DNA from 4 places in the Rossellomorea sp. QJM3NY_18 genome. Region 4 is predicted to be linked to each of the others. Evidence: riboswitches for the same ligand, from Rfam matches in the RefSeq annotation. Region 4 holds a riboswitch; each other region holds the start of a gene.

Region 1 (3,617 bases), 430 kb from region 4:
AGAAAGCGGTCGGGATCAAGAATGTGACGGCGAATGAGGAGTTCTTCAATGGTCACTTTCCTGATTACCCTGTGATGCCGGGCGTGCTGATTGTCGAGGCGCTGGCTCAGGTCGGAGCTGTGGCGATGCTGAAGGTCGAGGATAACCGTGGACGTCTGGCGTTCTTCACGGGCATTGACAAATGCCGTTTCAAGCGTCAGGTAAAGCCTGGTGATCAGCTCCGACTTGAAGTGGAAATGATCCGCTTTAAAGGACCGATCGGTAAAGGAAAAGGTGTTGCAACCGTTGATGGTGAAGTTGCTTGTGAATTAGAGATGATGTTTGCTCTTGGGGATAAGCAAGAGTAATCAGGTATAATGCGGCCGGGTTTGATGTGATTCATTTCACGTCAAATCCGGCTTTTTTTACCTTGAAAAAATGATTCCATATGCAAGTTAATTCATTTTCCGGGAAAGCTAACAAAAGACCAACGTAACGGTCTTACATTAACCAACATAGAAAGGAGTCATACATCATGAGCAAAAAGTTACTATCGATCCTTGGTGGATCTGCACTTGCCGCTTTCCTTCTTGTAGGATGTAACGCCAACCAGGAGCCTCCTCCGGAAGACGAAGCACCAGTGGAAGAAAACGACAACATGGATGAGAATAACGATATGAACGACAACGGGGACATGAATGAAGAGAACTACCCTGAGTCAGAAGACAAGAACAAGCAAGGCGACAAAGATGCAGCGAAGGATAACAACACACCTGAAGAAGACGCTGTAGAAGATGATATTGATATGAAGGATAAGGATAATAAGGACGAGTAATGGGGTAAGACAGAGGCGACTATGAGTTGCCTCTGTTTTTTTATAAAATAAAAAATCCAGACTTTCATTTTTATGGAAATTAGACTATAGTTAATTTATAAAGTTCTTTATAAAGAACAAAACGAATATATTAATAAGAACGAAGTGATCATAACATTAGAGAGGTGGATAAATGTATAAAAAAGTTTGCAATCGATGTACTCGCTCTTCATTCAGTAGCACTGAAACAGGTGATTGGATTTGCCCATCTTGCGGTCATGACTTAACTGAAGCACCATTTTATACGCCCTTCTTAAGGCATAGTGATTTTATCCCACTCCGAAAAAAGTTAGAAGCTTATGAAAAGAATATGAACAAAAAATATCTTTGAATTTCGACAAATATCTTTATGCTTATGAAGAATACAACAATTTATTTAGTAATAAACTTGGATAATGTCGAATAAAGCATTCACTTGTAGGAAAAAAGTGTAAAAATTTTCTTTGAATAGACAAAAAATTTTGAAAAAAGATGGTACTATTGATATAACGAAAAGCGATGAAGAGTGAGGGCAGAAAAAGGCAAACCCATTGAAAAATGGGGACGCAAAGTCACAGGTCTAAAGTATTAATAGTAAATCAATTTCCTGGAAGACTACATATGAAAGACATCAACGTGAATTTGAAACGCATATTAATACGATGGCGGCTGGATTGCCTGGAATACGTTTACTGTATTTTAGGAGGGAAACAATTTGGGGAATAGAGAATTGGACCAAGAATGGGTTGAGCTAGTGAAAGAAGCCTTGGAAGCAGGAATATCTAAGCAACAAATCAGGGAGTATTTACAAAAGCAATCCCAGGAAGTAAAGGCCGGATATAAAATAATGTAATATAAATAAAGTCTTGCGAACTCTTCGCAAGACTTTATTTATTGCCTAATTTCCATTTATTAAATTCAATGAACTCCCGGAACTGTTCCTTGGTGATTCCAGAATCCATTGCTTCTTCTGCAATCTTCATCCATTCGTGATCAATGTTTTGATCCTCGGGTTGATCGTATAATAGAGCATCCATAGGAATTCCTAAAGCCGCTGAAACTTTCTCCAGAAACTGAATGGAAGGGTTTTGTTGAAGGTTACGTTCAATTGAACTCAAATATGACTTAGCTACGCCTGCTTTTTCAGCGAGCTCCGTCATGGACATTCTTTTTTCTTGTCTGTATTTCTTAACTCTCTCTCCAATCATCAGGGACACCTACCTAAAGACTTCATGTTTGAAGTCACAATATTAAATATAATTATATCATAAATAATTCGACAAGAAATTACATATTTTCGTATTATTAAATGCTCGGTTTTGCCGTTGCCGGAATCCTTGGCTTAGACACCATCTTCTCACGGAACTCACGAACAAGTTCATCCCCGGAGTACCCTTTCTGGACCAAGTCATCAAGCAGTATTTCCGCATATTCATTCCGTTGTTTCTTCAATTTTCCTTCAAACATAATGCTGATATGTTTATCCATTTCTTTGATACAACGGATGGATGTCATGAAGGCAGCAGGATCATTGGCTGCATGGGAAATCACGACCTGGATTTCCAAGTCTTCTTTGCTTTGCTGAGCCTTTTGGAAAAATTCGATGTATTCATTCGACATATACGTTTCGACAAGCCATGTTTTCTGACCGTCTTCTTTATTGATGATCAGACCGTCCACAAGCTCGAAGTCATGCAGTTCCTCGTTCTCCACTACTTGAAGGGAAATCACTTTAAAGGTTTTCATGAACGAACATCTCCCATTTAAAGGTTTTATCAAATTATATCACAGGGGGGATTTGTTTCCCTAATACATTTATAAATGAAAAAAATGACGAAAGATGCAATTTTGTGTTTTTGACCATGATTTTAATGAAAAAGAGGAAAATCTCCCTAGGCGAATTTCCGAAATTCAAGCCGTTTTTGCCTCGAATTTCGGAAATTCACGATTTTACAAGATTTGCACATAGAAGTAAGATGATATCACCTTAACAGAAAGGAGGAGATGAACCCAAGTGATCAACCAAGTGACCCTGGTGGGAAGACTGACGAAAGATCCGGAAGCGAGAAAAACAACGGAGGGAAAATCAGTACTTAGCGTGACGATTGCCGTGAACCGGCCTTATAAGAATCAGCAAGGCCAAACTGATGCCGACTTTGTACTCTGTACGATGTGGAACCGTGCAGCGGACAATACGGAGAAGTACTGCAGGAAGGGTTCCGTCGTTGGGGTGACCGGCCGCATCCAAACACGTTACTTTGAAAATGATCAAGGGAAGCGGACGTATATCACCGAAGTCGTCGCTGAAAACGTCCGTTTCCTGGACAGTAAGCACGCATCCCCGGTTACACCTGAACCGAGCAAGAAAGAACCAATCGAATTGCCGTTCTAATTTTTTAAAAGGGAGATGGAGTTTTGGTCACACTGCAAGAACTTGAACAAAGAATCGATCGACTGGAAAAAATGACGGAAGATCTCATTAAAAAAGTAGCAAGAGTCAATGTCGAAAACTTCTACTTATCTCAACGGGTAACCGCCCTTGAACAAGGATACGAATATCCAAACCCGGTTTTGAAAACCTCATCTTGATCTTTTATAACCCTCAACCAGATTTCTTTCCATAAGCGTTAATCCAACCTATAAGTACTCTGTCTCAAATTCCAATGGTCACCCGCACGATGCCCCTGATTTGCCTCATTAGACATAAATATGTATAGCGGTTAGTAAGTGAAATATTCCCCTTTTTGTCTTCATATTGAGCCGGTTTCCTTGAGGGGAGGCTGGT
Region 2 (3,617 bases), 740 kb from region 4:
GCTCGCGCCATTCAGGAAAAAGGCGGATCTGCCAAATATATTGATGTACTTCTTGGAGCAAACAGCTTCGGAGACTTTATCAACCGTGTAACAGCAGTGAATACCATTGTAAGTGCAGACAAAAAGATCATGGATGAACAGAAACGTGATCAAGATGAATTAGAGAAAAAGCAGGCGGAAGTAGAAAAAGAACTTTCGGATCTGGAATCTTCCAAAGCGAATCTTGAATCCTTGAAAAAAGAACTTGATAGCCAAAAAGCTAAAAAGGCAGAGCTATTCAAACAGCTGGAAGCTCAGCAGGCATCTTTAAAGGTAGAAAAAACAAACCTTGAACAAGAATCGAGTGAACTTTCTAAAATGGAGCACCAGCTTGAAGGTGAAATCCAAGCTGAACAAGCACGTCTGGCAGAATTAGCCCGCAAGCGTGAAATCGAGCGTAAGCGCCAGGCGGAAGCTGAAGCAGCAAAGCGTGCAGCAGCACAAAAACAAGCGACAACTAGTAGCAGTGGATCTTCTTCTGCTTCTGCAACAGCTGCTCCGGCAGCAGCCCCAAGTGCCCCTGTAAGTTCAGGAGTATGGACAGCGCCTGCATCTGGAACAATTACAACTAACTTTGGTTGGGATACATTAAACGGAGAGCGACGTTTCCACTATGGTACAGACATTGCAGCACGAGGAAGTGTTCCAATCTCTGCAGCGGCAGATGGTTATGTCATTAAGAGCCATTACAGCTCAAGCTACGGTAATGTAGTGTACATCACTCACTCCATCAACGGTCAAATGTTCACAACAGTGTATGCTCACATGTCTTCTTCGCTAGTGAGCACTGGACAAGCTGTTAACAAAGGTGACCAAATCGGATACATGGGTAACACAGGATTTTCTTTCGGACAGCATTTACATTTTGAACTTTACAGAGGTTCTTGGAGTGCATCGCATTCAAATGCTGTAAACCCACGTCAATATATCAACTTTTAAGTTTAAAATCCCCTCTTCTATTTTGAAGGGGGATTTTTTTTGAGCGAGGGTAAAAGAACTCTTTCTTCTAACTACCCTATCTATTACTTGATAAGAAAAAAGGAAATCAACAACTTGTTTGAGAAAGACTGTTTTCATATCCTTATTCTTCTAGTATAATGACAAATATGTTCAAGTGATTTTTCGAAAAAGGCAAACTAATTGAAAAATTAGGACGCAAAACCACGGGTCTTCTATTTTTAAATAATGATCGCCGGGTTACCGAAAACAATGGAAGCAATGAATACTAACTCTAATTTTTTTCTAGTATCATTCAGCCTGCCTTTTTGGTGGGTTTTTTCTCTGGAAATGTTTGTGTTGGTGGGATTTGAATCTGTACGAAGGATGATGATGTTGGAGTTAGCAGATATAAAAAGACAATTAAGAAGTTTCTGCAGAAGGAATCGCACAGCATTAAAGTATACTCATATTGGCGAGTACTCTGCGGAAGAAGTGAGTGAGATGTTTATTGACTGTGTTGGTACCGAAGAGGTCAAAAGAATTCTTCATGACATCGACATTATCAATCAACGAGGTGGAGATACTGTCAAATACTTCATACTCATCCTTGAAGGCTTGAAAGCAGCTTAAGATTTTGATTCCTTCACAGGGTGGAACACCATTTTCACGTCGTATATGAAAGGATCCTTCAGAGAAGGATCCTTTTTTGCGGAAAAACAACACCCTGCTGTCTGTAATCATTACAGTAAGGGATACACTATGAGTAAATCACTTGCCTGAAAGATGAAAATTTAAGATACTAATACATAATAGGGTATATTTCGTACGAATGAACCAGTACAAAATAGTTGGAAGAAACCTCTATGAAAGGTGTAGAAACAAATGGATGAAAGGTGGTACACCATAGGCTCCTTTACTTTCCCATCTACTTGGGGAGCGATCATCGCCTCGTTCATTCTGACATTTCTTTTCCTCTACTTCTGGAATCGAAAGGCAAGCGACTGGTATTCAAATGGTGTTTTTTACTTTTTGGTCATCTGGAAGCTGAGTGTCATTGTCGTTGATTTTCAGAATGTTATTGAACATCCCATTACGATCCTTTATTTCCATGGGGGCAGGTGGGGATATTGGTTAGGATTGCTGACAGTGCTTTTATACATATTTGTTAGAAGGGCAGACACAGTATATCGTCTCGTCATTGCCTGGATGAGTACGGTCGTTTTCTTTGAACTTGTCGTTCACTTGCTGGAATCTGATATTCTTGCAGGGGTCATCCAGTTTTGTCTCAACGGTGCACTGGTCTTATTTTTATCGAAAAAAGAAGATGACCGTGATACGTGGGCTATACAATTAGTGGTGGTCTTCACCCTTCTTCAGCTGCTGCTCCATTCCATATCTGGAGGATTTGTGTTCACCACTGTCACCTGGACGTATCTCATCGTGATGGCTTATCTAATCTTTATCTACGGAAGGTGGAAAACGAACATTGAATAAACGAAATTTTGCTCTGGCAATCGTTGCCCTGCTGATCGGAATCTTCCTGGTTAATTTGTTTCAGGATCAACAGGAAAAAAAGGCAAGAGAAGAGGCTGCCCAGTTGGCCAAGGAATCCATGGATCTTTCTGATGCCAAGCAGGGACTCACGAAAGGGGATCGTGCACCGGACTTTACCTTGACCACGTTAGAAGGTGAAGAAGTCAAGCTCTCCGATTACAAGGGCAAGAAAGTGATCCTGAATTTCTGGGCCACCTGGTGCCCGCCATGTAAAGCGGAAATGCCCCATATGGAACAGTATTACAAAAAAAACGCGAAAAAAGAAAATGTCGAAATCCTTGCCGTCAACTTGACCTCACAGGATGAGGGGGAGAAGGCAGTCCAGGAGTTTGTCGACGGCTATGAACTCACTTTCCCTATTCTCATGGATGAAAAAGGGGATGTCGGTGACGAGTACCGGGCATTCACGATCCCGACCACTTACATGATCGATACAAACGGCCTCATCCAGCACAAAATCGTCGGCCCCATGAACGAAGAAATGATGGGTGAAATGGTCCGAGGGATGGAATAATGGGAGGGACGGACCTCTGACAGGACGTTTCATTACATACGCTAAGAGGTATAAGTAACCATGACTCAAAAAGGAGGATCAATATGTTCCATTATACAAAAGAAGTTTCAATGAATGTGAAGGATGCGGTTTCAGCCGTGGAAGCAGCCTTGAAAGAAGAAAGCTTCGGGGTTCTGTGGAATCTTGACCTGGCCGCCAAGCTTCAGGATAAAGGGCTTGATTTTAATGAAGAGGTAGTTGTCCTGGAAGTATGTAATCCCCACGAAGCGAAAAAGGTGCTGGAAGAAAGCATGCTCGTCAGCTATTTCCTTCCTTGTAAAGTGACGGTATATACAGAAGAGGGATCGACGAAGATCGGTATGGCAAAGCCCAGCAAGCTGATTGAATTGGTAGATAACGATGAATTGAAACGGTTGGCATTGGATATAGAAAATCGCCTGATCGGGTGTTTAGAAAACGTCTGACGATGAGAACCTGTTGCATGTATGCTACAGGTTCTTTTTTTTGCATCCAATACCTCACACTCCTCACAATCTTCTGAATATGATACACTTTTAAAAATACATAGATT
Region 3 (3,617 bases), 640 kb from region 4:
TGTATCAGCATGGTTGAAGCACTAGTCATTGATTGGCATTCCCTTCATTCCGGTTATTGTCGAAATATTCGTTGATAATATCATAACAGAAAATCAGCGGCAGGATGATAATCATTTGGTATTTTCTTCAGGTTGGGTCGTTTCAGTTGCTGAAAATAAAAAAAGACGAAGGCCCGCCCCTGGGGATGACCATTCGTCCTTCTCAATTACAAACCGCTTAGCTCTTGCACCACTTGTTCAGAAATAGCCCCTTCTCCGCCAAGTACAGTGTAATACCAGGTTCTATTATCTGAAATATATGTTCTTACCGAGGCTGGCACTTTATTTTTCTGAACCAGAATAATAGGTTCATAGTATTTTGCTGCAAGGACGGATCCTGTTAGGGCATCTGCAAAATTTTCTCCTGTTGCAACTGTAATGATATCCCTCGGAATTTGAAGCTGAGTGGCGATGTTGACCGATGTTTCATAACGGTCTTTACCTGAAATTCGAAAAGGATTCTTTTTAGCAAGTTGTTTTTCCACCTGCTCTGAGATGACTGCTTTCCCACCCACAATAATCGTATCCGTAACAGACTTCAGGGCTCCCTTCGTTTCACTCGCTAATTCTTGTTTAGGGCTCAAAAGGATCGGAATCCCATTGGATGCAGCATATGGGGCGATGGATAATGCATCCGGGAAGTTACCGCCATAGGCGATGACTGCTTGTTTATAATCACCCAGTTGCTTGGCAATGTTAGCTGCCGTTTCATATCTTGTCTTCCCTCCGATCCGCTGTACATCCAAGCCGTTTTTCCTCAGGTCCTTGGCAACTTCCTCGGATATTGCACCCTCCCCTCCTAAAATGACCACTTTCTTTGCCCCTAATTCTTTTATTCGTGCTTTCACCTTATTATTTAAGCTGCCTTTTGGATTTAATAGTATCGGTGCATCTTCTTGATAAGCAAAGGGGGCACCTGCCAAGGCGTCAGGAAATGTGGTGTCTCTTGTTAATACAACCGTATCTGAACCGTCCGGCCATCCTGCCTTTGAGATTTCAATGGCAGTATCGTACCGGTCGTTCCCGTATATCCGATACACATTATCTGTGGCTTCTTCTCCAGTAAAAGCGGTGAGTCCATATACTCCGTCTTCACCAAACATGTTTAGATCTGTGGCTACCAGATAATACGAACCTGGCGGTAAAGAATAATAGATCAGTAGTTTTTCACTTCCCTCTTGGAGCAATTCATCCGGATAAATCGGCTCGCCATTCGGACTGAATAGCAAATATCCAAGGTCATTGAGTGGCGTCAATGTGGTTCCGTAAATATACGTATCTTGAGTTTCATCCATACTTAAGCTATAAAAATCCAAATCTTCTTCCCACCAAAAGCTTCCAAATAGGATATCGTCAAGTTGTATAGCGTCAGCCTGATGAGGGGAATCATTGGGTTCCTGCTCATATATATCCCCCATCAATTTCATATCATCTACTTTCTTAGAACCTCTCATCTTTTCCTTCAGTTCATGAGAGATTGAATCACCGAGTACCTTGAATGATTGTTTTTTTGAAACAGAGAAAATTTCTTTTTTGATGGATGATCGATCAAAGGTACCAGCAGCAAGTATTGGAGTGATACTGAAACTGAAGATAAGTAGAAACACACATAAGCAGGTGCAGATTTTCGTCATTACCTCAACTCCTATTCAATTTATTATGTAGGGCCTTTTTGCCACGCAGAAATGAAAATTTTTGTGAGAGGGTTCCAACGAGTGAAGCAAATCAATGATTTTGGTTAAATAATGAAAGCTGTGAGGTTCAAGCTTTGAAATAGTGCTAGAGATGGTGAAGGAGAAGGTAAGATATGCAAATGGAATATGAGAATTCCAGTGTGGTGATAGAATGGAAAACGGCGTATACGGTAGCTGGCTGGCATCGTCTCAACGACGGAAACCCCTATAGCTCTGCGCCACCATTTTTCAATGGGTTTGCCTTTATCGTACGCTTTTTTAAAAGTATTTATAATATCGGGTTTAGAAAATACGTTTCCTTGGTTTTCGGAAAACTTTTATAAAGATGCTGTTTTCTTCTGATCTAAAAATCTTTATCCCAAATATTTTTAATGGTGTCCAAATCTCTTTCATGTAATAACTCGGCACAAGGAACTCCCCCCTTATACTAATTAAATTTCATAAATCAATATACTTATATTTACATTATAAAACCAATATCAGAATAATCTATCATTTAAAAGAAAATACTTATCGACAAATTTCTCAATGACGGTGATTGTTTTTATTATAACGAACAGAAGAAGCCGCATATGACCATAATTGATTGATTGTACTCTCGCTATTTCAAATAAAAAAGAACTTCAATAAATGAAGCCACTGAAAAAGTAGTCACTTTATAAAAATGCTGTTTTTTAGGGGGTCAAATATGTCTCCCTACCAGTCTATCGTCGCTTAGAAGCGAATCTGGAGCCTCGTTTTTTAAACATCATTTTTCATCTCTAAAATGCTGGACTTTTTCAGTGGCCTCCAATAAATGAAGTTCCTTTTAATCTCTATCCTTTGACCTGACTCAAATAACTCTATAACATCCAGGTACTCTGTACAAATTCTACCCACAACATTCACTTTAGGGTTACTCTCTAAGTCACATCGAACAATCTGCATTTCACCCTTATACCGCCCATACAGATCATTATCCTGTGTAATCGTACCCCGTGGCCGCTCCTCGGTAAGTTGTGGAGGAATCTCGCTTTCCGTCCTTGTGTCCAACAACCGAAACACATCCCGGCCCGGATCCGGTCTGAGCTGGTACTCCCCTTGGATTCCATCACTTCCTCTGTACGAGAGCTCGATGACATCCTCCTGATCAAAGCGTACAAGTTTCCCCAGCAGTTCCACAGAACAGCCCGGGTCGCCAACGAATACACCCGACACGCCCCACCGTTTCAATTGTACGGCACTGACATAAGGACTTTGACCTCGGTGGTCTTCCAAAGTGGGAAGTCCCAGATGGAGAGGGCCACGCTTCTTTTCATCCCCCGGTATAAACGCATAGATGGGAATACTGAGCGTATCATACAAATGTTGCTGCTCCAGAAAATACTCCTCATCCAACCCTGTTTCCGGTTTCGGATAGAAATTATGCCAGGCAATCCTGTTTCCTGTTTCCAGCCCGCAATCGATCCACCGCTGCAGTTCTTTTTCTCCAACGGTACTGGCATTGATGGCGATCCGAAAATGACGGGATAACTCGAGCATTTCATCCGTCGTGAATCCATCGTCCAGTCTCAGTGACGTGACGCCCAGTTCCTTCAGCTCTTCAAAATGATGAAGCCCAAGCATGGCAGGCGTCTTCTTTGACACATCGGCAAACACCTGGAATCCTTCCCTTTTAAAAAGGGACAGGAGACCTCTCACCCTCTCAGTGCTTATGCCTGATTCTTCCGGAATATGAAGGGAGGTAAAAGCGAGTTTGACACCTGACGCCGAGGCACGAAGAATCCTCGCCTCAGCATCTTCATCAGACAGATAGACGGAAATTCCGATCATTCAAACTCACTCGCCATTTCATCCTTGAACCCAAACAGGTACGTCAAAGCAAATCCTGCCGCATAGGCAATC
Region 4 (3,617 bases):
CCGCCCCTCTTCATTTTTCATAAATTGAATTTGTTTGATTGGCTCTTCTTTCAACGCCGAATATAGGAAACTGACGGCAATCAAGCCAAATATTACACTGAATCCGGCAGCGAACTTGCCATTATGCATATGCTGCCACCACAGCCTGCGGATGGTTGAAAGAAAGCCCCATATCTTCCATTCAGTCCACTTTGTTTTATCCCGTTTATATTTCGTATGATCTTGGCTGCTCTCGTGATTGATCCACAGATAGACACCTTGATACACGACGAAAAAAGGTGTGTAGATCATAATCAATGAGATGGCAATTACCATCGGCCTGAAATCTTGAATGATATAATAAGTAATTCCCCTCATATTGAAAATGGTTTCAATGATGAATAAACTGGACAGCATCCCCCATATGATCAGCTTTCCATGATAGAAAAGACTTGGTGAAATATTTTTCAAAACATGTGAAAAGAGGATCCGTCCCCTCGACATCCCCTTACTCTGGGCAAATTCGATGTGAGGCTTCAGCAACTCTTCTTCCATAATGAAGATGAGGATACGGAAGAAGGAGATCATCGGAATGATGGACAGCGTAATTATCGGGGCAAGATAGATCTTCTCCTCCCCGAACTCCGTGAAATTCATCAGTTCCACTCCGAAATATTTAAATACATAAACAATCATAAGTTGAAGCATGAATGCGAACATTAAATCAGGCACCGTCTCCAAGAGATTTAGTGCTTTCTTAAGAGCCCGCGTGATCGGTCTCGGTAAAAACACAGTCAAGACGGTAAGAATAAAGGCAATAGCAAGCCCTATGCCCAAGGCTCCCCCGATAATTTGCAGAGAATACAGGTATGGTCCCCAAAGCATATCGAGGAAATCGACGGTAATCCCCTTATAGGAATAACTCCAATTGGCCCCATCCATAAAAACAAAGATGAACTTGATAAACTCCTCCAAGTAGCCTACAACATTATATAACCCTCTCTCCCTGAATACTTCGGGAGCAATACTCACGGCTAAAATCCCCATTAGACCGAGAATATAGTAAAAGATGAACCTGATCGGAAACTTGAGATATTTCATGAATAGAATCCCCTTTATTCTCTTTTTCCTCAGTTTAATAGAAATGTTAAATTTTTTCAATTTTATTTCAAGTCTGACAATTCGGTAACAAAAAGAGTGACTCCTCTAAGTCAGAGTCACTCTCCCGGTCTAAGCCAATAACCGGCTCGGCTTTCCTAAATAAAAGCCCTGTCCAATCGTTATCCCGATTTCCCTTGCCACCTGCATATCCTGTTTTGTTTCGATTCCCTCTAAGACAATCAATGTATCATTTCCGTAGAATTGGCTGAAAAAAGAGAGGAACCGCTGTTTCTTTTCATCCTGTGCCAGGTTCATGGCGAAATAGCGGTCAAGCTTGATGATTTCCGGTTCATATTCAATGGATTTCTTAATGGAGGATGTCCCCTGCCCGAAATCATCTATCGCATACCAGACGCCATATTGCTTCAGTTCCTTTAAAGACTCTTTTAACAACGGATTCTGCCAAAGCTCTTCTGCACTGGATTCATTAATTTCAAGCACGAGCCGTCCTTTAATATCAGGGTGGCGATCCATAAGATCGGAAAAATAGGTGTGAAAGCTCGGGTGCAAGATCGTGGTGATATAAATATTGAGAAATAACTTACAGTCCTCAATCCCGTTTCCCGAAAAATGTTCAAGGGCTTTTGAAATGGACAGAGTATCCAGTTTGTACAAGATATTGGCCTTCATGGCCGATTGAAATACACTTTCGGGATTTTCATTATACTTATTTCGCAAAAGACCCTCATAAGCATAGAGGGTTCGATGTTCACCCATATCATATAATGGTTGAAAATCATGGTAGATAAAGTCGTCTTGGAAAATAGTAAAGATGTTCATAGGACCCCTATACTCTCTCTTTAGTTTTGGTCTTGCCTACAAAAAAACCACACAAAAACGCATTATCCGCGTTCGCATGTGGTCGGTTGCGCTACTGGCTCCCCTAAATGTAAGCGCCCATCTATCATTTAGGTTCAAAGCCCCCAGTCGAATGGTCAGCTTATAAAGATATTTGTCTTATAAGAAAAATATACCACATAACTAGTACTTATGGGGTGTATTTTCTAGAAATTATTAGAAAATTCATAAAGAAAGACCTATCTTGATACAAATGGATTACCACTAATCCAGAACCGCCATGGATAATCCCTGGCTTCCCCCGTGTTATCAATCCCTATTCTTTTCCCTGCCGAGATGTTTTCAGGTTGATACCCCTCTGTAATCATGAGCGGCGGTTGTAAATAGCTCCCCCCATAATCCTCCATGGTAATGCCTAGTGCCTTCGTCAACTTTCCCGGCCCATTGGTCCAATTCTTCTTCACATGACCGGGTCGTCTCGCTTCCATAAGCTCTTGTCCATGGAGTGGCTCGACGGCTCTGATGAGGATCGCTTCAGGCTTTTCCCGTTCTCCGCTCACTACGTTGACCAGGCAGTGAGTATGCATGACGTATGTATAAATTCGGCCAGCTTCATGGAACATCACTTCCGTCCGCTTTGTACGCCTGTTTCCGTAACTGTGGGCGGCCCTGTCGATCGGCCCCATGTATGCTTCTGTTTCCACAATATAACCTGAAGCGATTCCTTCCTCCGTTTCTTTCACTAACACACACCCCAACAGTGATTTGGCAAGCTCCAGTGTCGGCTGCTCGTAAAAGGTTGGGGGCATAGGTGTATCTTTCATGATTTCACTTCCTTATCTACATTGTCTAATCTATTTGTACCCTACCACTGCCTATTTAAATCAAGAATCCACGATCGATGTCTAATGTGATGGTCATGGATTCCCCGCTTCGGTATTCTTGATTCCGATTACCCTACGCCTCTGGTCCCATTCAAAAATAATCCTATAGCTCATTGTGGTAGTCTCTCCACTGCTTTAAAATAAATGTATCAATTGGAAAAACAAACCAAAGTGAGGGATTGGAATGAAAAACGCATTTGCCATCATTATTGCATTGCTTGCATTGGGGACGCTCTATGTCATCCTAAATGACAATACATCATTGTTTGCAAAAGAAAGTCAGTCAGGGGATCGGATTGAAGTGACGAATGAAATCAAACATATCGACCTGGACCTGGAAAACAGCGACACAAAAGTCATACCGACTGACAAGAATGAAGTACAGGTCGATATAGAGGGAAAAGGGACGATGACCTTAACCGGGAATGGAGATACGATTGACGTTGTGGTCAAGCATAAATGGTATGAATGGATCGGATTCAATCGCAAATCAAACGTAACGGTTTATATTCCGAAAGGGTATAGGAACAGCGTGGAAATCGATATCGGCTCCGGCAATTTCGTGATGGCTGGAGAATCTGATTCAAAGAAATGGAAACTTGATGAATTGTCGATTGACATGGGATCGGGGAATATGGAGCTTGAAAACGTCGAGACAAAACTGTTCGAACATGATGGATCTTCAGGGGATTTGGTCGTAAACGGCCTCACAACAGAGGATGGAAAAGTGGGAATCAGTTCGGGGGATGTAGAGTTATCGAACTTTGAAGGTCCCCTTGTAGGCGACTTATCCTC

Evidence for each region. A riboswitch is a leader RNA that binds a small molecule or an ion and turns the genes downstream of it on or off. The one in region 4 is predicted to bind cyclic di-GMP.
Region 1: another riboswitch for cyclic di-GMP. It lies ahead of AC0VXY_RS21025 (anti-repressor SinI family protein); the one in region 4 lies ahead of AC0VXY_RS01265 (EAL domain-containing protein).
Region 2: another riboswitch for cyclic di-GMP. It lies ahead of AC0VXY_RS19655 (hypothetical protein); the one in region 4 lies ahead of AC0VXY_RS01265 (EAL domain-containing protein).
Region 3: another riboswitch for cyclic di-GMP. It lies ahead of AC0VXY_RS20075 (cell wall-binding repeat-containing protein); the one in region 4 lies ahead of AC0VXY_RS01265 (EAL domain-containing protein).

What each region holds. Positions count from the first base shown of each region.
Region 1 is NZ_CM149659.1:4,100,251-4,103,867, reverse strand. Features, by position in the region: gene fabZ (3-hydroxyacyl-ACP dehydratase FabZ) at 1-347, shown strand, start outside; gene AC0VXY_RS21030 (hypothetical protein) at 515-814, shown strand; cyclic di-GMP riboswitch class I at 1,364-1,514, shown strand; gene AC0VXY_RS21025 (anti-repressor SinI family protein) at 1,548-1,685, shown strand; gene AC0VXY_RS21020 (helix-turn-helix domain-containing protein) at 1,720-2,040, opposite strand; gene AC0VXY_RS21015 (YwpF-like family protein) at 2,138-2,578, opposite strand; gene AC0VXY_RS21010 (single-stranded DNA-binding protein) at 2,847-3,224, shown strand; gene AC0VXY_RS21005 (hypothetical protein) at 3,248-3,421, shown strand.
Region 2 is NZ_CM149659.1:3,792,512-3,796,128, reverse strand. Features, by position in the region: gene AC0VXY_RS19660 (murein hydrolase activator EnvC family protein) at 1-978, shown strand, start outside; cyclic di-GMP riboswitch class I at 1,160-1,244, shown strand; gene AC0VXY_RS19655 (hypothetical protein) at 1,249-1,608, shown strand; gene AC0VXY_RS19650 (hypothetical protein) at 1,861-2,472, shown strand; gene AC0VXY_RS19645 (redoxin domain-containing protein) at 2,465-3,046, shown strand; gene AC0VXY_RS19640 (DUF302 domain-containing protein) at 3,130-3,510, shown strand.
Region 3 is NZ_CM149659.1:3,888,423-3,892,039, forward strand. Features, by position in the region: gene AC0VXY_RS20070 (histidine kinase N-terminal domain-containing protein) at 1-29, opposite strand, end outside; gene AC0VXY_RS20075 (cell wall-binding repeat-containing protein) at 207-1,673, opposite strand; cyclic di-GMP riboswitch class I at 1,900-1,985, opposite strand; gene AC0VXY_RS20080 (MupG family TIM beta-alpha barrel fold protein) at 2,475-3,545, opposite strand; gene AC0VXY_RS20085 (PTS transporter subunit EIIC) at 3,542-3,617, opposite strand, start outside.
Region 4 is NZ_CM149659.1:225,589-229,205, reverse strand. Features, by position in the region: gene AC0VXY_RS01270 (ABC transporter permease subunit) at 1-1,080, opposite strand, end outside; gene AC0VXY_RS01265 (EAL domain-containing protein) at 1,210-1,920, opposite strand; cyclic di-GMP riboswitch class II at 1,992-2,072, opposite strand; gene AC0VXY_RS01260 (DNA-3-methyladenine glycosylase) at 2,178-2,762, opposite strand; gene AC0VXY_RS01255 (DUF4097 family beta strand repeat-containing protein) at 3,007-3,617, shown strand, end outside.